Regions from separate parts of the Marinomonas sp. GJ51-14 genome, predicted to be linked through region 1. Evidence: predicted binding sites of a transcription regulator. Region 1 holds the regulator's gene; each other region holds the start of a gene.
The links. Region 1 encodes FNR, which switches genes on or off when oxygen is low (the NO sensors DNR and NnrR bind a similar motif). Its sites were predicted from a motif close to TTGATNTANATCAA; they were not measured.

Region 1 (7,243 bases):
TTCATAATACTCTCCTAAGAGGATGAATGATTTTTACCTATTCAGATTAGCTGAGTTACTAAAAAATAAAGACGATCTAGATCAAACTTCACTCAAGTAAGTCATACTTGATTAATAAAGTGCAGGATCATGGAAAGAAAGGTCATTTGTTTAAAAAAGACTGGGATTTATAAGATGGTAAGCATATATTGATTAAATAGAAAAAACGTATACTTAGTTAAGATAAGGTTTAGTTCTTACCATGAAAACTCAATTACTTATGATCATTGCTGTGGTTTTATCGTCTTTATTGACGATATCTCAACGAGCCAGTGCTCAAGAAGTAAGTCAGCTACGTTGGTTGGAACCTACTGTAGAACAACGTTTTAATGAAGTCATTGCGCCAGATCAAGAGTTAGGATCTGACAACAGTTATCTTGCACCTTCTTTTTTGACTCTAGAGGCTAATACCTCATCTTCGTTTAAACATTTTTTTTATTACTATCTGCCTAATACAAAAAAAGTTAACGGCAGTATTAACCCAAGAGCACCACCTTCTCTACTGATATAACTCACCCATTTTATTCATTTATTTTTTATTGGGGTTTTATCATGAAAACATTAACTTATGTTTCTACAAAAAATGTTAACGATCTTACTTGGCCTACGGCTTACGAAAACACCAACATTTATTCTTCAGCGCTATCCGTTTTAACAGATTTCAAAACCGCTGGCCCTCGTGTTATTGAGTCGAATACCCGAGCTGACACATTGGTTCAGTTAATGAAAAAAGAACATGTACGCATGAAAATAGTGGTTGATTCAACCAATCACTTTGTCGGCGTGATCAGTCTTGAGGATTTATCTGAAGATGTATTCATTAAACGGGTTGCTGATGGATATAAACGATCTGAATTAATGGTTGCTGATTTAATGAGACCGAAAGAAACTTTATTGGCATTATCATACACATCACTTAAAAATTCAGATATCGAGTCACTTCTATACAGCCAAAGGGAAAATAAGTTACAACATTTATTAGTAATTGATGAAGAGACAAAAGCAATACGAGGTCTGATCTCATCTAATGATATTGTGCGCCAACTTAGATTAGAGGTTGATGTCGCTTTTTCTAGTTTTGAGCACACTTATCACAGTGCAATTTTAGGTCAAAAATTTCAAAGTAGAAATCTTAAGGTTGCATAACAAGACTTAATAAAGTGATTAAAATACCTCCATATTTGGAATATGGAGGTATTTTTGATTAATCTTATTTCTTCTCTATCCAATAGTAATAAGTCTCTCCATCCTGTACTTGATTTATTAGTTTATGACCAAGAAACTGGCAAAACTTGGGAATATCTCGTGTCGTAGATGGGTCTGTAGCAATGACTTTAAGTACACTTTTTGATTCTATTTTTCGCATTTCCACATGTAGCATCATGACTGGCTCAGGACAAAGTAAGCCAGTTGCATCAAGCAAAGCTTGGTGTTCCATATTAATTCTCTTCTATATAAATTAGACCAATATTTTTGTTTTTTTAAATGGTTGATTTAACACTATGATTAAGCCAATTCTGTGTTATTTCAGCAAGGTTTGAAATAGTGTCAGTGATACTTTGATTTTGTTTCTTCAAGGTTCTGAAGTCGTGATCAGCCCCTTCTACCCAAATAACAGTTACGTTTTCTGGTAGAGACTGCTGGCTTACCCAATCGTATGACCCTAGTTGATCTCTTGTCCCTTGAATTATTAAACAAGGCACCTGAAGGTTATCAAGAAAAGATAGTCTGTTTTTTTCAGGCTTACTTGCTGGATAAAAAGGAAAACCAAAACAAACAATGGCTTTTACCATAGGTAGACTAGACAGCTGAGTTGCCACACGCCCTCCCATAGACTTACCTGCGACAATACAAGCCTCATCTTCTGCTATGAAATCTGCGAATTCAGGAACAAGATACTTAAATGGTGGCGGTGGTCTTTTTTTAGCCGTCTTTTCTTGCTCTTTCATATAAGAAAAAGTAACAGGAATGACTTCTTGATTCATTGTTTTTGTAATCGCAACACCAAGTTCATTCAAAAATGCATTGCTGTGGCCGGCACCTGCTCCATGAGCAAGGTAAAAAGATATGTTTTCCATGAATATATTTACTAAAAATAATATTGATGGTGATTATATGGTTACAGGGCACCTTATCCAACCTAATTTACCAAATGCCTTATTTTCTTAACAGGTTAATATCCTTGATCTGGATCAGAAAACTCCTGATTGCTAAGGAGTAAACTTCTATTAGAAATTTTAATAGGAACAAATCATGATTTGGGATTCTTCACTCGTTAGTAAGTACGATTTATCAGGACCTAGATATACGTCTTACCCAACAGCACCACAATTTAATACAGGCATCAGTAAAATCGCTTTAATCGATAAAATGATGATGCCTTCAGATAAAGCTCTTAGTTTATACTTCCATATCCCGTTTTGTGCTCACCTTTGTTATTACTGTGCTTGCAACAAAATTGTGACCAAGCAATATGAGAAAGGTGCTGAGTATGTTGAATTACTTGGTGAAGAGATGAGATTGCGTAGTTTGATGCTAGATCATTCGAGGCAAGTTACACAGCTTCACTTTGGCGGTGGAACACCTACTTTCCTCACAGAAGACCTCATTCGCTGTCTATTTGATATAATAAACCAGCATTTCAACCTTATTAATGATGGCTCTCAAGATTACAGTATAGAAATAGATCCTAGAGAAATAACGCCATCCAAACTTAAGTTGTTCACTGAAATGGGGATAAATAGAATTAGTGTTGGCGTTCAAGATTTTGACAGTAAGGTTCAAGCAGCCATACATCGAGTCCAACCAGTTAAAATGGTAGCAGATCTTGTGGAGGATGCTCGTGCAATGGGCATTAAATCAATTAATTTTGATTTGATCTATGGTTTACCGTTTCAATCCATTGAGGGTTTTAGAGATACTTTAGACAAGGTAATTGCTTTGTCTCCAGATCGTATATCTCTTTTTAATTACGCCCATTTACCTGAACGTTTTAAAGCTCAAAAACGAATACTTGATGAAAGCCTTCCTATACCTAGTATTAAAGTTGAATTATTAAGGATGAGCATTGAATATCTAATTTCATCTGGTTATGAATACATAGGTATGGATCATTTTGCAAAACCTAATGACACTTTAGCTAAAGCTCAAAAACAAGGTATGTTACAGCGCAACTTCCAAGGCTATACCACTCACGCAGGTACTGACCTAGTTGCATTTGGTGTCTCTGCTATTAGTGACCTAGATGGCGTTTATATCCAAAACTATACAGATTTAGATCAATATCAACACAGTATTGAAAAGGGTCAACTACCTATCAATAGAGGTTACATTAGTAATTTTGATGACAGAGTTCGTCACCAAGTCATTATGACGCTTATTGCTCAATTTGAATTAAATACAGGTACTATCGAACAAAAATATAATATTAGTTTTTTTGAATATTTTGCAGAAGAAGTTGATAATCTTATACCTATGATCGAAGATGGTATGATCGAAATAAAAGATAATGGAATGCAGACCATTATTAACGTTACAGACCGAGGTAGATTGCTTATTCGCTGTATTTGTATGGTTTTCGATAAGTATTTGAACAACAGTATAAAATACTCAAAAGTTATATAAATTCAGGTCAGGGAGATTCACATGTCAACAACACACGCACAGACACGTTTTAACAGTACTCTTACATCTCAATGCCAAAATTGTAGTTTGAGTGCTCTCTGTCTGCCTATTGCCCTAGCAGATGAAGACATCAATAAGCTAGATCAAATTATCGAACGTAAGAAACCGTTAAAAAAAGGAGAATTTCTTTTTCGCCAAGGGGAAATCTTTGATTCGGTTTATGCTGTTCGCTCTGGGACATTAAAAACCTTTAACATTACATCCTATGGTGAAGAACAAATTACTGGTTTTTATTGTCCTAGTGAGTTGGTTGGTCTAAGCGGTATAGATTCGAGCACTTACCCGGTTTCTGCTAAAGCATTGGAAACAACGACAGTTTGCGAAATCCCGTTCAGCCATTTAGAAGAGCTATCCGCACAAATACCATCGTTAAGACATCAATTATTTAAAGTGATGAGTCGAAAAATTTCTGACGATCAACAAATGATGGTATTGCTTGGTAAGAAAAATGCGGATGAAAAAGTAGCTTCTTTTTTACTAAATCTATCCAACCGATTCAAAAAACGCGGCTATTCTGCAAGCTCTTTTCGACTTTCTATGTCCCGTGGAGAAATAGGAAACTATCTTGGACTTGCTGTCGAAACTGTAAGCCGCGTCATTACCCGCTTCCAGAAAAATGAGCTAATACATGTAGATGGCAAAGAAATTGAGATAGTCGACTTCCCAGAAATGCAAAAACTCGTTGGGATTGCGAGTGATTGTGGTAAAATCGCCAACATTTGATCGATAAATTAAGGCGTTACTAAATATGCTCTACGATGATTTTTATGTTAAATCACTAATACAAACAGTGGAAGACTGGCCAAAAGAAGGCATTAGTTTTCGTGATATTACTCCTATCTTTAGTGATCCTAAAGGTATGAGGATGGTTGTTGACGCCTATGTTCACCGATATATGTCTACGGATATTACACATATTGCTTGTATTGATGCTCGTGGTTTTTTGATTGCTGCCGTACTTGCTTATGAGCTTCAAAAACCTCTTATTTTAGTGCGTAAGAAAGGTAAGCTTCCAGGTAAAACTATTTCACAAAAATACGATTTAGAGTATGGTGAAGCGGAATTAGAAATCCAAGAAGGTGCAGTCAAAGCTGGCGATGAAGTTTTGTTATTTGATGATTTAATTGCAACAGGTGGAACACTCTTCGCAGCAATAAAACTTCTAACACAACAAGGCGCTAATATAAAAGAAGTAGCTGCTATTATTGATTTACCAGATTTAGGCGGTAGCCAAAAGTTAAGAGACAGTGACATCCCGGTCTTTTGTCTTTGTGCTTATGATGGTGAATAATTTTATAATTGTAGCTAACGTAAAATAGAATAAGACAAATAAAAAAAGGTGGCATGAGCCACCTTTTTTTATTTGTCTTATATCCATAATCGTTTTTTTAAAAATCAACAACAGCACCAACGGAGAAGCCTTTGTTAATTTCCTTACGACTATCATCATCATAAACAATAACAGTATTACCATAACGAATGTAAGCACGAGAATTGCGCATCGTCATGTATTCAAGACGAAGATCATAAGTATACATATGGTCTAAGTTAGAAAAAGATAATACTTCTGGAGAGTAGTATAGAGAGCCATAAATGCTTAAACGATTTGCTTGTTGAAGTGTATAACGATACCAGCCGCCAAGACTAAGAGCAGCTGATACTTCATTTTCATCATCATTCAAGTCTGCATCAATAACATACAAACGAACCCCTAATCCAACTTGTAGCGGTCCGCCATCTCCTTCAGAATCTTCTACAGTTAAACCAATATGACCTGTAGATGAGTTTTCATCTGAATCATGAGTTACGCCAGCATTAAGACCAAAACTACCTAAATCTAAATTAACATCACCTTGCACAGTCTCATTAGTTAAACTGACTCCTGCCGTTGACGCATTAACAAAAGAAGACCCTAAAATGCCAAATGTTAACAATAAAGCTTTATGCATAATATTCATTTCTATTATCCTATAATGAAATAATATTTAATCGATCAAAAGCAGATGGTATTTGCTTTAAACCTTTGAAATCAAATAATTCTTTGTCTGCTAGATGTGATGGAACCACATTTTGAAGAGCAGTGAACATAGAATCTGTTCTACCTGGGAAGTCTTTTTCCCATTTTTTCAACATGTCTTTAATAACCTGTCTTTGTAAATTATCCTGTGAACCGCAAAGATTACAAGGAATAATCGGATATTCTTTCATAAGGGCAAATGCCTCTATGTCTTTTTCTTTGCAATATGCTAAAGGACGGATAACAACATGCTTACCATCATCACTCAGTAATTTTGGCGGCATGGATTTCAATTTTCCGCCAAAAAACATATTTAGAAACATTGTTTCTAAAATGTCATCTCTATGATGACCTAGAGCAATTTTGGTAGCACCAATTTCTTCAGCAAAACCATACAAGGAACCACGTCTTAGACGAGAGCATAAACCACAAGTGGTTTTTCCTTCTGGAACGATTTCTTTTACTATGCTGTAAGTATCACGTTCCAGAATATGAAAATCTACCCCCAGACCTTTTAGGTATGCAGGAAGAATATGTTCTGGAAAGCCGGGCTGCTTTTGATCTAGATTGACAGCAATAATACTAAAATCAATTGGAGCACTGGCTTGCAGGTTCCTTAAGATTTCTAGCATTGTGTAAGAGTCTTTACCACCAGACAAACAAACCATAACTTTATCACCCTCTTCAATCATATTGAAGTCAGCAATAGCTTGGCCCGTTAATCTACGGAGACGTTTCTGGAGCTTATTTTGCTCCAATTTTTCTTTAGGTCGACTAGATAAATCCATCATATACACGCTATAAACAAAACGCGCATATATTACTATAAGGATCTAGGTATCGCATCAAAAATGGATGTAATAATGTAAAAGTACATAAAAAATCACTTTTTTTACTTTTACAGCAAATAACAATTTAGATTCTAGACCTAAAAAATAATTTTGAATTGCAGTTCTTACAGATATATTGAACACCTCCTTGTGCTCTTGTATGCCGGCGCTTAGTGAAATCATGCTGCTGGCATTCACAATGGTATTGATAAATTTCTTTTGGGGGAGGAATATCGAAAGTATGAGTTCTATCTGGTTTTATACCATAAACCTTCATCATTACAGCCTGCCATTCCTTTCCATGAGGCTTGACTGTACTTCCATAAATTTGAAATACGATAATGTGAGCCACTTCATGGGGAATAACAGTATCAATGAATCTATTTGGATCCTGTTGATACATAAAATAATTAAATCTAATTTCATTTTTTTGTAAATGCGCAGTACCTGCAGCTCGCCCTCTTTGTTTAAAATTACAACTCGCACGTTTAAACCTATTATTGAAAAAAGCATCTGCCTTATCAAAACAAAGATTAACACTCCCAATCACGGTATTCATTACATCTGGTGCTACGTGATTTTTTTGAGATACTGAGATCATTATGCAATAACCTCATTAATACTGGCGTCATGTATGATTTTGATTAAACTGTCTGCGAAAATAGCCACTTTT
Region 2 (7,243 bases), 1.5 Mb from region 1:
CTGCGAAAGCGCCGAAAAATGCAGCACAAATGCGTGAACTTAAAATGGCCCATGTTCCTGAAGACCGTCATAAAATGGGTTTGGTAACAGGCTTTGAAGCTTATGAAGCGGCAGTGCTTGGTTACCATAATTCTGATGCATATAACGGGAAAATTTTGATGCATCGTAAAGTGATGGTTGATGAATGTAATGAGCGTATGGCTGCTTGGGATGTTCGTCCACCGAATCCTCATTTAAAAACGGCAAATTTTTCTGGCGGGAATCAACAAAAAATCGTTATCGCTAGAGAAGTTGAGCAGAATCCAGATATCTTGCTAATTGGTCAACCGACTCGCGGTGTTGATATTGGGGCGATTGAAAATATCCACGAACAAATTGTTAAATTACGAGATTCCGGCAAAGCGATTTTGTTGGTATCTGTTGAATTGGATGAAATTATGGCACTGAGTGATCGCATCATAGTGATGTTTGATGGCGCGGTTGTGGGTGAGCTTGATGCGAAAGACGCTGATGAACGAACCCTTGGTTTAATGATGGCGAATGCCTATAGCGAAGAAGAAAAAGAAGAGGTGTCGGCATGAGTCAGGCAAAAGTTCCTGCTTGGGTAAACATTGCGCTTATTCCTTTCTTAAATATCATGCTGGCTTTCATTGTGTCTGGTTTGGTTATTTTAGCCATAGGTGAAGATCCAATAGAAGCAGCGGGATATCTTATTTACGGTGCTTTCGGTTATAACGAAGGTGTTGGTTATACCTTGTATTATGCGACTAACTTGATCTTTACCGGTTTGGCTGTCTCTGTTGCTTTTAAAGGCGGTTTATTCAATATCGGTGGTGAAGGTCAGGCGTATATTGGTGGGTTAGGTGTTGGATTAGTGTGTTTGGCACTGGATCACACCATGCCTTTTTATATTATCGCGCCTTTAGCGATTCTTGGCGCAGCAGCGTTTGGTGCGGCATGGGCTTATGTACCTGCTTATTTACAAGCGCGTCGCGGTAGTCACATTGTAATCACGACTATCATGTTTAACTTTATCGCCTCTTCGTTAATGGTTTATCTGATCGTAAACTGGCTAAAAGAAGACGGACGCATGGCTCCGAACAGTCGTACGTTTGGTGAAAATGCTTGGATGCCTTATTTGCACGAATTCTTTTCACCTTTGGGTATCGATATTGGTGATTCGCCGCTTAACTTTGCGTTTATTATTGCTTTGATATGTTGTGTTTTTGTGTGGGGATTGCTTTGGCATACTCGCTGGGGTTACCAATTACGCACATTAGGAACTAACCCAACAGCAGCAAAGTATGCAGGTATAGATACGGCAAAAGTAACTATTTGGGCGATGTTGATTTCTGGTGGTTTAGCCGGTTTTGTTGGAATTAATGAAATAATGGGTGTGAACCATAGTTTATTACTTAACTTCACCGCAGGTTACGGTTTTGCCGGTATTGCAGTTTCCTTGATGGGGCGAAATCATCCGATTGGAATTATTTTGGCCGCGGTTTTATTTGGAGCCTTGTATCAAGGTGGCTCTGAGTTGGCGTTTGAAATTCCGACTATCACGCCTGAGATTGTGGTCGTGATTCAAGGTTTAGTTATTTTATTCTCTGGTGCGCTTGAACACATGTTTAAAGATCGTATCGAAGGCTTTTTTATTCGCAGAGCAGTGGCGTAGGGGAAAAATATGTTTGAAACATTAATACTTATGCTAGATGCAACAATGCGTGTGTCTACGCCTTTGATTTTTGCTGCATTAGCAGGCTTGTATTCTGAGCGTGCTGGTATTGTTGATATCGGTTTGGAAGGTAAAATTCTTGGCAGTGCATTTGCTGCTGCTGCCGGCGCTGCTGTTTTTGGGTCTGCGTGGATCGGTTTGTGCTTTGGTATTATGGCATCTGTCTTTTTGGCTATGATCCATGGTTTTGCCTGTATTACACACCGCGGTGACCATATCGTTTCAGGTGTTGCCATTAATACGATAGTGGCTGGTTTGACAGTAACCTTATCAATGAATTGGTTTGGTATGGGTGGTCAAACACCTACGCTATCTGGCGATTCACGATTCCTTTCTGTTACCTTACCTTTTGCTGATGCCTTAGCGAATGTGCCAGTGATAGGTTTGATTTATTCAGAGTTACTAAGTGGTCATAATATTCTGGTCTATTTAGCTTTTGCTATGGTTCCTGTGACCTATTGGGTAATTTACAAAACACGTTTTGGTCTACGTCTTCGTGCGGTTGGTGAAAATCCTCATGCTGTTGATACAGCGGGTATTTCAGTTGCCTTTATTCGCTACCGTGCCTTGATTGTTTGTGGCATCTTGTGTGGACTTGCAGGTGCTTATTTATCAACAGCGCACAACGCTGGTTTCTTGAAAGACATGAGTGCCGGTAAAGGCTACATGGCACTTGCAGCTCTTATCTTTGGTAAGTGGCGTCCTGTTCCTGTGCTATTGGCTTGTTTGTTATTTGGTTTCTTAGATGCTGTGGCAATTCGTATGCAAGGTGTGGTGATTCCAGGTATTGGTGAAGTGCCAGTGCAAGCGATCGAAGTGCTTCCTTACGTCTTGACTGTATTGTTGCTTGCTGGGTTTATTGGTAAAGCGATAGGGCCAAAAGCCGTTGGTCGGCCTTATGTGAAAGAGCGAGCCTAAATATGTCTGTTGTAAAACAAGACGAGGTGCTTTTCCAATTGGCAAAAGAGGCGATGAGTAAGGCTTACGTGCCTTACTCTCATTTCAATGTCGGTGCTGCTATTTCGACGAAAAATGGTCATATTTATTCAGGTTGTAACGTAGAAAACGCAGCTTACCCAGAAGGCACTTGTGCTGAAGCGGGCGCGATTGCTTCTATGGTGCTTGGCGGCGATACTGAAATCAAAGACATTTATGTAATTGGTAAAGGTGATGGACTTGTTACGCCTTGTGGTGGCTGTCGCCAGAAGATCCGTGAGTTTTCGTCTACTGATACTATGATTCACATTTGTGGTCCGGAAGGCGTGCGTAAATCACTTTCTATGAATGAATTATTACCTTTCTCGTTTGGTCCTGAAAATCTGAAGTGACAAAGTACTAATAGCCGAAAGATATTCTTTTAAAACCACGCTAAGCGTGGTTTTTTGTTTATGGGTAGCTAGATATTTTTGAACGATTCATTTCGTGTCATTTGTTTGAAAAACTTGTCCAGTCTTCTTGTCAGAAAATATACGCAAAATATTATTATGAACCTTCTAAACCTTGGCAGTATCAAATATTTTTTTGTTTTTCTTGGTGGATCTTGCTCTTTTGTTTATATCTAGATTTAAACCTTGACTGATAATTGACGAAAGATCCGAGGTGCTAAATTGGTTTGTATCACACATCAGGTTAAGATGATGTTATTGACCTTAGCTTTAAAGGAATAGTGGTTATGAAAAAAATAACAATCCTGTATTGGATCTTGTTATCTCTTACCCTTGTCGCATGTGCAAGTGGCCCAATTTCAAAGGATGATGCTATTGGTTTTGAAGAAAGTGGTGGTGCCAGTTATTACGCAATGAAATACCAAGGACGTAAAACAGCCAGTGGTGAATTATTTGATCAAAAAGCCATGACTGCAGCACACAAACGCTTGCCATTTGGCTCAAAAGTAAAAGTGACGAACGCCGCAAATGGTAAAAGCGTGGTTGTAAAAGTTAACGACAGAGGCCCTTTTGTTAGTGGTCGTATTATCGATCTCAGTAAGTCTGCATTTCAGCGCATAGGTAACACGAACTTAGGAGTTATTGACGTCGAAATTGAAGTACTGCGCTAGTTCAATTTATTCAGCATGTTCGGGGTGAGCCTAATTGTCGCAACCACTTGTCCAAAGTCATCAGGGTCGCGTTTGATAGTGAAACCCAGGTGACGACAGAATTCGATCATGCGTTTGTTTTCTGCCAGCACTATGCCTTTCATTACCTTGATACCTTTGTCTGCAGCAACTTGGAAAAGTTGTCGCATGAGATAGGAAGCTAAGCCTAGACCTTGGAATTCATCCCCTAATACAACAGCAAACTCACAGCTTTGATCATCAAAATTGTCTATGTATCTGGCGGTACCAATTAGTAAGTCTTTGCCATCTCGATTGATGACGGCCAACAACGCCATTTCCCTGTCGTAATCAATATGAGACATGCTCGCAAGCATACGCGGTGTGAGTTCTGAGATATTGGAGATGAATCGGAAGTAACGGGTTTCATGAGACATACTCCGGACAAAATCCGCCAAAATAACTGCGTCTCTCGGTAGTACGGGTCTAACGGTAGCGACTTCGTCATTTTTCAAAACGCGCTCAGATACCCATTGTCTAGGGTAAGGGTGAATGGCTAGGTGTTCGTAACGACGTTCGCTTTTGCGCGCTTGTAAGTTTGCGGTCACATCGGCATACACACTACCGCTTTCATGTACCCTCAAGTCGGCCAGTTCTAAGCTTCCTATTTCAGGTAGTTCACATACCATGGTTGATAAATTACGTAGTAAGCTTTCTAGTTCAAAGGATTCTTCACCAGGAAACGCCCGCTGAATTAGGTCTTTTGCCAGCACGGTATTTAATGGTGGTAAGGCGACTGCTTCGACTTGTTTATGCTGATGAGCACCTTCTAAAGATAAACCAATCGCAGGGCCAAAAACAGCATCTTGGAAAACACGTAAGTGAATCGGCGCAGACAGTTGATGGGAGGCTTGTCTGCGAGAAATTAGGGGAATATGGAACAGCTCAAAAATACTCCGTAAATCGTCTGCAGTTGCTGTGTGTTGTCCCGCTTTTAATAATGCATTCAGGTTGTTTGTTGCTTCAGAAACATCGATTTTAAAACGAAATGCATGGCTGTCTGGTGATTGTTTTGCAAGTAACTGATTGCGTTGGAATTGTACTAAGAATTGGAAACCTTCGATGGCCGTTTCTGGTGTACGAAAGGTAGGAATGCCTGCTTCGTTGATGCGGGTTCGCATGTTGGTCATATTACCGCCGCCAAGCAAACACACCATGACGAGTTTTTTCTGGTCTCGATGAAGCTTGGTAATGAGAGCGTACAACGAATCTATATCGATCAGTGCGGTAGGACTCAAGGTAAGTAATACGGCACCGCATTGAGGACTGCTTAGGGCATCTGCGGCTAAATCAATAAACAAATCTGTGGCACAACTCGCCCAAACTGTAGTTACTGGGCCAATGCAGCCTCGTCCCATCATGGTGGATTCTAATTTTTCGCAGAGCTCACCTTCTGGTGTAAGCAAATCGATATTTAATTCCATCGCACGTTGGGCGGCTAGTTCGCCAGGACCAGCACCGTTCCCGATAATCAATAAAGAACCATCTTTGACGCGACGGGCATTTGTCATTACCGACGCGGCAGCGATTAAATCATTTAGGCGGCGACCACGGACTGCACCAGTTCGGCTTAACGCCGCATCGAGTACTCGTTCGTCGGCACCAATAGAATGCTCAGTAACAACTGCGACAGGCTTACTGCGACCTGTTGCCCGAAGGCTGCTCAAGAAACGAGTTGGGCTGCCTATTTTTTGCAGATACATCAGAATTGCCTGACTGTCGAAATCAGTCGATAAATAATCCAGTACTTGTGACGGCATCACATCAACCGGTGATCCCATGGACACGATTTGAGAAAAGCCGATGCCTTGCCACGTCGCCCAATCAACCAAGGCGCTGGCGACGGTTCCGGATTGAGACATCAGAGCCAATCGTCCTGTTAAAGGTTGTGTTAAACCAAGCCAAGCATAGACACCTAGTTTCGGACGACAAATTCCAAAGCTGTTTGGGCCGAGTAGGCGAACATTGTTTTTGCGTAATATCGGAATCAACTTGGCTTCTGATTCCTCAGTCCAAGACAACATCAACAAAGAGCCAATACCAGCGTTGCCACAAACCGTAATAATATCTTCCATGGATGAATCTGGATGCGTACCAACCAGCACAGCAAGGTCTGGGCTAGGTTTTGCTCCATTTGAAGCAATGTATTCATCCAAAGACGTAAACAGAGGAAAAGAGAAGGAGGTCGCAGGTTCAACACCGACCAAGCTAACAGGGCAAGATTTTCCGTTATTGGATTTGTCTTTATGGAGTAGGGATTTTAGCAACGCCAGCATAAGAGGGTCTTGTGCATCGTCACCGGTCAAAACCACCATGGATTTTGGCGCGAGTAAAGGTTGCAATGCATGTTGGCTCATTGGGCATTCTCCTAATGACAGATGCTAGACAAAAGCTAAAATTACCATGGTCTTTATCTTTAAGGATTGTAGACCATGGTAGGGTAGACTGTCTTTGTAGTTTTGTGGCTTGATATAAAACAATCAAAGTAAAAAAATAAAAAATCATTGAGATATGAGATGACAACCGCCTACATTACACATACTTATTGTGATCGTCACAACATGGGTGATGATCATCCAGAATCACCGCAGCGCCTTGGTGCGATTCAGAATCGTTTGATTATGGGACAGCTGATGGATTTTGTCCGTCGTTTAGAAGGAGAACCAGCTACATACGAACAGCTTGTTCAAACCCATGATGCTACTTATGTTGATTCTATTTTTGCCCGAGCGCCAGAATCTGGGCACATTGAATTAGAACCAGAAACCTTGATGATGCCACACACTTTAGACGCTGCTCTTCATGCCGCTGGTTCAGTAGTTAAGGCCGTGGATTTAGTCATGGCAGGTGAAGTGGATAATGCTTTTTGTGCGATTCGTCCGCCGGGACATCATGCTGAATTTGATAAAGCCATGGGTTTTTGTTTGTTTAACAACATTGCCGTTGGTACACGCCATGCGGTTCATCAATACGGTTTGAAACGCGTTGCCATTGTCGATTTTGATGTTCATCATGGCAATGGTACGGAAGATATTTTTAAAGCAGATGCTAATGTCATGTATGCATCGAGTTACCAGCATCCATTCTATCCTTACAGTGATCCAGGTGATTCTCACGACAATATTCTGCACATGCCTCTCGCTGCAGGGTCAGGTCGCACTGAGTTTCAAGCCATCATTAATGAACAACTTTTACCCGCACTCGATGCCTTTAAACCTGAATTAATTATGATTTCAGCTGGCTTTGATGCCCACAAAGAAGATCCAATGGGGCAGCTAAGGTTAGACGAAGCAGACTTTACTTGGATTACCGATGTATTAATGGATGTGGCTGATAAGCATTGCCAAGGGCGTGTGATCTCTGTGCTTGAAGGTGGCTACAACATAGATGCCTTA
Region 3 (7,243 bases), 640 kb from region 1:
TGGATCGTGTCGAAAAATTAGACGGTTCGACCTTAGCGAATTGGCTGCAAGGTGACGAAAACGATTCATGGGAACGATTTTACAATGAAGGATGGTTGTTAGCTTATAAGTTAAATGAAGTGTATTTTTCCTCTAGTGATGGCGAATTGTTTGGTGATGATTATTGCTATGAATTAACTCCTAGATTCGGAAAGAAGGCTGGAATGATCTACTTAGATGGAGGCTCATCTCCTTGTCATGGCGGTTCAGCAGGTTACCTTGATGCGCTTATAGTGCAATTAGATTACCCATTTAAGGCGCAAATAATCCAAGTGCAAAAACAATAGAGGATACGTTAAATATTTATCTAAAAGTTACGCCTTTCTATGCTCCTAGAAAGACGTAGCTGGGTTATCAGTAACGATATGACCTGATTCCACTTTGTTATAACACCCTTTTTAAATTGTTCTATAACTGGTGTCGCCAGGCCATACTTGCTTCCTAAATGAACGGAATATTCGAGATTTAATTAATTACTTCTTTGTGACACCTTCAACAGCTTCTGTCTTCGCTTTTAAATCTTCTTTAAGATTCCATTGACTGAAATCTGGATCTTCTGGCATGAGTACTTTCCAAGCTTGAAGTTTGTTTACTTTAATTCTAACGCTGCTGCCAGCAATTTTTAAAATGTGGCCGCCTTGTTTAAAGTCTCTTGATAAAAAATGAATGTGCCACCCTGGAAGGTTCATACCTTCTACGTAGTTTGGTGAATAAACACCAATTACAGTACCTTCCACATCATGGTATTCAAACTCTCTCTGATCTGTTGCTACTTTATACAATGGTTCATAAGGTTCTGTTTGTTTGAAGCAACTTCTGACTCTAACGTTGAACTTGCCTTCCATTTTTATCATGAAGAAATAGTTATGCGAATCTAGGTGGGTCTCTAGTTTTTCTTTTAAGTCGTCAATGGATTCAAATGAAATGTCGCTTTCTTCAACGCTCTCATCAAATCGAGTTGTGATTGAGAAGGCGAATGTTTCTTCTGGTCCCATTTCACTTACTTCACCAGTTGCTCTACCAACGTAGGCGTGGCCTTTGTAAATGATGGCTTCGCCGTCAAGTCCGTTATAGGTACCAATACCTGTATCCGTATCTTTTAAGATTTCTTTAACGGTTTTACTGCCTCGATAATCACCTTCCATTAAAGCGTTTAATGTAGAAACTTGGATCAATGTACCATCTTCGTTATGTGATTTGACACGGAATATGCTTCTGAATATGTCGTGATTATGGTGATGGTTTCTATAATTGCCATCTTCGTCATAGACTGCTGCGAGTAATTCAGGGTGTGTTTCGGAGAAGACGAGTTTTGCATCCGCTTTGTGATTTTGAAAATACGAGTTCATTGTCCATTTTGTGAAAAATGGAGATAGAACGTTAGTAATTAACAAGACGAATGCGAGAATTGACACTGTGTTGACTGCAACGACAGAGCCAAGTTGGCCATCAAATGTGAAGGTCGCCACCATCGCTGGAAGTACAAGTGAAACACCTGCTAATGCGGTTGAACCCATTGCAGCATAGCCAGGCCTTTTAAGAACATAACGATCAACAATGAATGGAATAATGATTGTCACTGTCCAATAAATGGCAGTAAGCAAGATCGCAACAATGATGATTTCTTTTTGGAATGCGTTAACTAAATCGATGGTTGAACCAAACTGAAAACCAAGGAAAGGAAGCAGAATGGTGTTTCCGCCTTTGAATACTTGTTTGATTTTTGGATCGAGATTTCCCAATATGATACCTAGAATAAAAGGTATGAGTAATGAGAAAACTTGCATGATCTGGCTTGTCACACTACCGCCACCACTACCAAAATAGGATAAAAATATAAATGGTAAGAGAGGCATTGAGAAGATAAGCATTATAGGGAATGTGCCACGATCTGGTTCATCCGCGTATGGCTGAATGATACCCATATACAATGCTGCATTCGCTGATGTTAAGCAGCAAACTAGAGTGATGGCATCAATGCCTGCAAACCCTTGTGGGCCAAAGTAGACAAATACTAAAGCACTGATTGCGTACGCAGGGATTAATCTTGCAAGAATAATCCAGATGCCTCTTTCCCCAATTTCAATAAAATCATGACCAGTAATCATTGTTCCTGTGCAGAACAACATAAGGCCAATAACAAGCATTTGTCCGGAAGGGCCGAACAAACTTTTCATAGGATCGCCTAAGTAATCCCATAATGACATTCCAAGACCACTGTGTACGCTCATTGTGACAATGATCGCGCTGATGATAAGTGGTATGAACATTGTGCCAGCTGGGATTTCATTTAAGAACTTCCAGATTTTCACTCCGGAAAGTGTTTTCTTTTCTTTCGCTTCTATCATAATTTTTTACTCATTATAAAATCAATATGATGGATAGACATGAGAATAGACATGCCGTTTTTCCTCTAAAGGGCCTTTTGTCATTGATACGAAAGGAGCTCATTCAGGCTAAACAGTTGCGGACATTGCGCGGGAGCGCTTAGGTAGGTTCCGGTCGAGTTGGTCTGCTTTGCAGATTAAGTACTGACAACTAATTGTAATAATAAGTAGCGAATCAAGACAAAGGTTGTATTAGCAAGTTATCAAGTTGATGATGTGTATCAATCAGATGTATTTGTTCTAATTTTTTGCAATATATAGGCTTGTTATTCCTTGGCCGGTAAATTTTTTATAAAGGAAGGTAAATGACGTCTACAAGTAATGCAGACCGACTTCAGATATGGCGAGCCTTGTCAGATCTTTTTCTCGATACAGAAATAAGCGATACAACTTATGAATATATCGCTCGTACTATCGAGGAGAGCGGTCTTTCTTTAACGGAAGCGGAAAATATTCTTTGGTATGAAGTGTATCCCGTATTGGAAAAGAACCTAAGAAGTATAACTGGTGTTTGGGATGGCTGGTCTGATGCTTGGCTATTAGAGCATTTAACAAGAAAATGCTTTGCTGGTCCTATACAGGGTAAGTCTTCCATTAAAAAAGAGATTAGGGCGTGTTGGTTACGAGTTATTGAGATTCGACCTAAGCAAGCAGCACATTAATAAGATCTATTAACTTGAATTACAGCTTATAGATCACCATCTTATGACTCTACTCGCTATTTTTAACAAAGTGCTTTTTAATGAATGAAAGTATTTTATCTCTGAGGTTTAAGATGACCAATTCACCTATACAAATCGTTTGCCAAAGCTGCAGTACAAAGAATCGCTTACCTAAGTCTAAGTTGAATGACAAACCTCTTTGTGGAAAGTGTGGTAAGCCAGTACTTTCAATACAGCCTATTGTGGGGAGTGATGCAAACTTCAGGCGTTATATTACCGACAATGCTTTACCTGTGATTGTTGATTTTTGGGCGTCATGGTGTGGACCATGTCAGCAATTTTCTCCTATTTTTGAGCAAGTCGCAGGGGAGATGTCCACTCAAGCGTGTTTTGTGAAGTTAGATACTGAACAGAATCAAAATACGGCAGGTAGTTATAATATTCGTTCCATTCCGACTCTGATGATATTTCATCATGGTAAAGAAGTGGCTCGTCTGTCAGGCGCCTTACCGAAAGCACAATTTAAACAGTGGTTAGCGAAGAATTTACCTTCTGTTTAACCGTTTTATTCGCTTTGGTTTGCAGGTTAATTTATGAAAGATGAATGATCACTTTTTTATATTAATCTTCAATATCAAAGTACATTTCAACAAATTTTTCGTATAGAGCTTCTTCTGTTTCTCGTCTGTCTGGATCAGGTTTTACACAGTCGATAGGGCAAACTGCGACACAGGTAGGTTGATCGTAATGACCTACACATTCTGTGCATTTTTCTGGGTCAATAACGTAGATTTTAGATCCCATGGAAATGGCTTCGTTTGGGCATTCTGGTTCACACATGTCGCAGTTTATACAGCGGTCATTGATTAATAATGCCATAGGAAGCCTATAGAGATACCTTGCTATGAGGTTGTCGAGTGGTTTGTCCTGCCGATAGGTTTCTTAGCAAAATTCCCATTGAAGCATCTATGCCCGAAGGGCAAGGAATGTTGACGATGTGTCCACTACCCTTGGCGATATCGATAGGGCAACCATGTTTGTCGTTTAGCTCGGTTAAGGTGAAGGTGATATTACCTTTTGGTGTCATCAGCTCTAATGAATCCCCAAGACTAAAGCGATTTTTTACTTCGATGGTTAATATATTATCTTTCGTGGTGGTGACTTCGCCAACAAACTGTTGTTGCTCACTGATTGAGTTGCCAGTTTCGTAGTTTTGTAAATCAACATGGCGATGACGTTGTAAAAAACCATCGGTGTATCCTCGGTTAGCGAGATTTTCTAAACTGCCGAATAGTTCATTGTTAAAGCTTTTTCCTGCGACAGCATCATTAATCGCTTGACGATAAATTTGTGCGGTTCTTGCGCAATAATAAAAGGACTTGGTTCGGCCTTCAATTTTTAATGAATGTATGCCCATTTTTACCAAACGTTCAACGTGTTGGATCGCTCGCAGGTCTTTTGAGTTCATGATGTAGGTGCCATGTTCATCTTCAAATGCTGGCATGTATTCATCAGGTCGTCCATGCTCTTGCAGTAGAAACAGCTGGTCAGTAGGTTCCTGAATCTGTACGGCAGACTCTTGAGCTTGTATAGAAGAATCACTACTAGCGATGATCTGTCCAACGTCATCTTGCTTCGCTTCGTGGGCATTGTATTGCCAGCGGCAAGCGTTAGTGCAAGCACCTTGATTTGGGTCGCGTTTGTTCATATAACCAGAAAGTAAACAGCGGCCAGAATAGGCCATACATAAAGCCCCATGAACGAACACTTCCAATTCCATTTCAGGCACTTTCATGCGAATTTCTTCAATTTCATCTAGAGATAATTCACGAGATAAAATAACACGGGAAATGCCTTGTTGTTGCCAGAATTTGACAGTTGCCCAGTTGACTGCATTGGCTTGTACCGATAGGTGAATTGATTGATCTGGAAACGCTTCTCGGACCATCATAATAAGACCTGGATCAGACATAATCAGAGCGTCAGGGTTCAAGTCGATTACTGGTGCTAAGTCTTGAATGTAGGTTTTTAGTTTGGCGTTATGGGGCGCAATATTACTGACTACGTAGAGTTTTTTACCCAGTGCATGAGCTTCGTTAATACCAATGCCTAGCTTCTCTAAATCAAACTCATTATTACGTACGCGAAGTGAGTAGCGTGGTTGTCCTGCGTATACAGCATCAGCGCCATAGGCAAGGGCATAACGGAGGTTTTTTAAAGAGCCAGCTGGAGACAACAATTCTGGCTTGACTATTTTTTGCTGAGACATAAGGCTCACCGATCAATCAAAACGCGCGGAGTTTACCTCTGTGTTTATTGAACTCAAGACTTGGTAGGTGGATTGTTTGTTTAAATAAAGTCTATTTGATCTGAGTCAAATTATATGAAACTCATAGGCTTTTGATTAGAAGTATGGTTTTTTTATTTTGATAAGGAATCAACAAGTGGAAAAGAGCAAATAAGCGTCGCTGATAGCCGTCAGCGACACTTTGAATACTTGGTAATTAAGCTTTTACAGCAGCCTTAGATGCCTTGATATAACCTTGTATAGTGTCTTTTAGTTGTAGACGTTGCTTTTTCAAGTGCTCTTCTTCTGCCGTAGTGGATGGAATGATTTCTTGTTCCATTTTTTCTACTTCTTTTGTTAAATGATTGTACTCGTCATAAAGCTTTTTAAAGTGAGCATCTTCCATTTTTAGATTATGGATGTCTTCTTTTAACTCTGGGAATTCATGAATCAAACTATGGTCTTCGATTGGCATAATAGCCTCCTGTCTTTGTTTGCTTTCATATTAGATTAGCCTAGTTAGGCTTATCGTTTCTTGATGCTGGTCAGGCTTTCTCTGTCTATTAAAAGTATTTATGGTTTGTTGTAAAAAGGATGAATAACTGAGTAGATTATTAGCCATACCTTTATTAATGGTTGGATATGATGCTTTTTCAACAGCAAAGGTTAAGCTTATGCTATGTTGCATATTCTTTGATCTTTGTGACCCTTTTAGAAATCTTGTGTCTTTAAGGGTAGTCGATGGTTTTATTATTGAAGGTTTAATATTGGCATTTTGATAGCAGCAAAGCCGAGACTGTTTCTAATCACGGCTTTGCTGCTATAAGGATAAGGACGGAGTTTAGAAATTTAGCTCAACTCTTGGCTGGCTAGATTTTGATAAATCGACTTCTGGCGAGCAAAGGAAGATACGAGAAGAGCTAATGCCTTTTTTAACCAAATAATCTTTCAGAATATTTGAGCGTTCTTGGGCAAGCGCCTGGGCTGATTCTTTGGTTGTGTCATCAATAGTGGTTGGTGGTTCTTCAATACCTAAATCAAGATAACTAGCAACGCCGCAAGCTTTTAACTGACTGTCTTTCTTGTCTTTCATTAAAGCAATGAGCTGTTTTAGAAAAACGTCTTGAGAGTCGTTTAAGCGGCTTTCTTCTGCTTCAAACAATAATGGCTGCACTCGAATTTTTAGCAGTTGGTCTCCTGCTAACTGTGCAATGCTGATTACGCTGGCATATGGCACAAAGGTTTGCAGAAGGTAGCTGCTTGACGCTTGGAACAGTGCTTTTCGTACAGGTAAAATCATGAAGTCTTTCCAGCCGAATTCTGGATTTTCTATATCGCCAGACAATGGAATGTCTAGGTCGATATTATCGTCACTGTCTTTCAAAATGCTAACGGCAATGTTAAGCGGTACCGCACCGGCTTTAATCACGGAACTGCTTTCTTTTTTACCACCTAAATCAAATTCTCTTAATAAAATGTGAGAGTTGCCGTCCAGTTCACCATTGTTTGCATTTAAGGTGAGGTCTAAATCTAATTGTCCTGAGTTGATCTGGTAACCTAATGCATTGGCGATGTAGGATGAATAAGGTGGCAGCTCAGCTTCGCGTATAGTAAGTTCGCTTTTCATGGTGAGTTTGTCTGCAAGAGGCCAAATGACGATATCACTGGATAGTGTGGCATATTTTCCATTACGAGCTTTTAAAATGAGCTCTGTTGCCTGTTTCTTATCTTGCGTATTAACGTTGCGTAAGGATAAAGAATCAATTTCTAAAGAGCGTTGTAAGGCAGGTGTAATGCTTTTGTCTTGTACGAATATTTGTGATTCACCAGTCATGTCATAAGCATCTAAAATGACGTAGTAAGGGGCT

Region 2: the regulator FNR is predicted to act here: its motif matches at 6,315-6,328, upstream of AC0L3Y_RS03855 (histone deacetylase family protein).
Region 3: the regulator FNR is predicted to act here: its motif matches at 5,911-5,924, upstream of AC0L3Y_RS17495 (YdcH family protein).

The regions. Positions count from the first base shown of each region.
Region 1 is NZ_CM147879.1:2,983,383-2,990,625, reverse strand. It holds gene adhP (alcohol dehydrogenase AdhP) at 1-5, opposite strand, end outside; gene AC0L3Y_RS14300 (hypothetical protein) at 242-550, shown strand; gene AC0L3Y_RS14295 (CBS domain-containing protein) at 592-1,185, shown strand; gene tusA (sulfurtransferase TusA) at 1,250-1,477, opposite strand; gene AC0L3Y_RS14285 (alpha/beta family hydrolase) at 1,521-2,117, opposite strand; gene hemN (oxygen-independent coproporphyrinogen III oxidase) at 2,293-3,663, shown strand; gene fnr (fumarate/nitrate reduction transcriptional regulator Fnr) at 3,685-4,446, shown strand; gene AC0L3Y_RS14270 (adenine phosphoribosyltransferase) at 4,472-5,014, shown strand; gene AC0L3Y_RS14265 (YfaZ family outer membrane protein) at 5,112-5,681, opposite strand; gene ttcA (tRNA 2-thiocytidine(32) synthetase TtcA) at 5,692-6,531, opposite strand; gene AC0L3Y_RS14255 (SprT family zinc-dependent metalloprotease) at 6,656-7,171, opposite strand; gene AC0L3Y_RS14250 (RecQ family ATP-dependent DNA helicase) at 7,171-7,243, opposite strand, start outside.
Region 2 is NZ_CM147879.1:790,496-797,738, reverse strand. It holds gene AC0L3Y_RS03885 (ABC transporter ATP-binding protein) at 1-581, shown strand, start outside; gene AC0L3Y_RS03880 (ABC transporter permease) at 578-1,675, shown strand; gene AC0L3Y_RS03875 (ABC transporter permease) at 1,685-2,653, shown strand; gene cdd (cytidine deaminase) at 2,656-3,063, shown strand; gene AC0L3Y_RS03865 (septal ring lytic transglycosylase RlpA family protein) at 3,408-3,791, shown strand; gene AC0L3Y_RS03860 (bifunctional acetate--CoA ligase family protein/GNAT family N-acetyltransferase) at 3,788-6,205, opposite strand; gene AC0L3Y_RS03855 (histone deacetylase family protein) at 6,365-7,243, shown strand, end outside.
Region 3 is NZ_CM147879.1:3,622,496-3,629,738, reverse strand. It holds gene AC0L3Y_RS17525 (hypothetical protein) at 1-326, shown strand, start outside; gene budA (acetolactate decarboxylase) at 513-2,387, opposite strand; gene AC0L3Y_RS17515 (DUF7079 family protein) at 2,732-3,088, shown strand; gene trxC (thioredoxin TrxC) at 3,202-3,648, shown strand; gene AC0L3Y_RS17505 (YfhL family 4Fe-4S dicluster ferredoxin) at 3,710-3,967, opposite strand; gene trhP (prephenate-dependent tRNA uridine(34) hydroxylase TrhP) at 3,975-5,357, opposite strand; gene AC0L3Y_RS17495 (YdcH family protein) at 5,593-5,850, opposite strand; gene AC0L3Y_RS17490 (DUF748 domain-containing protein) at 6,217-7,243, opposite strand, start outside.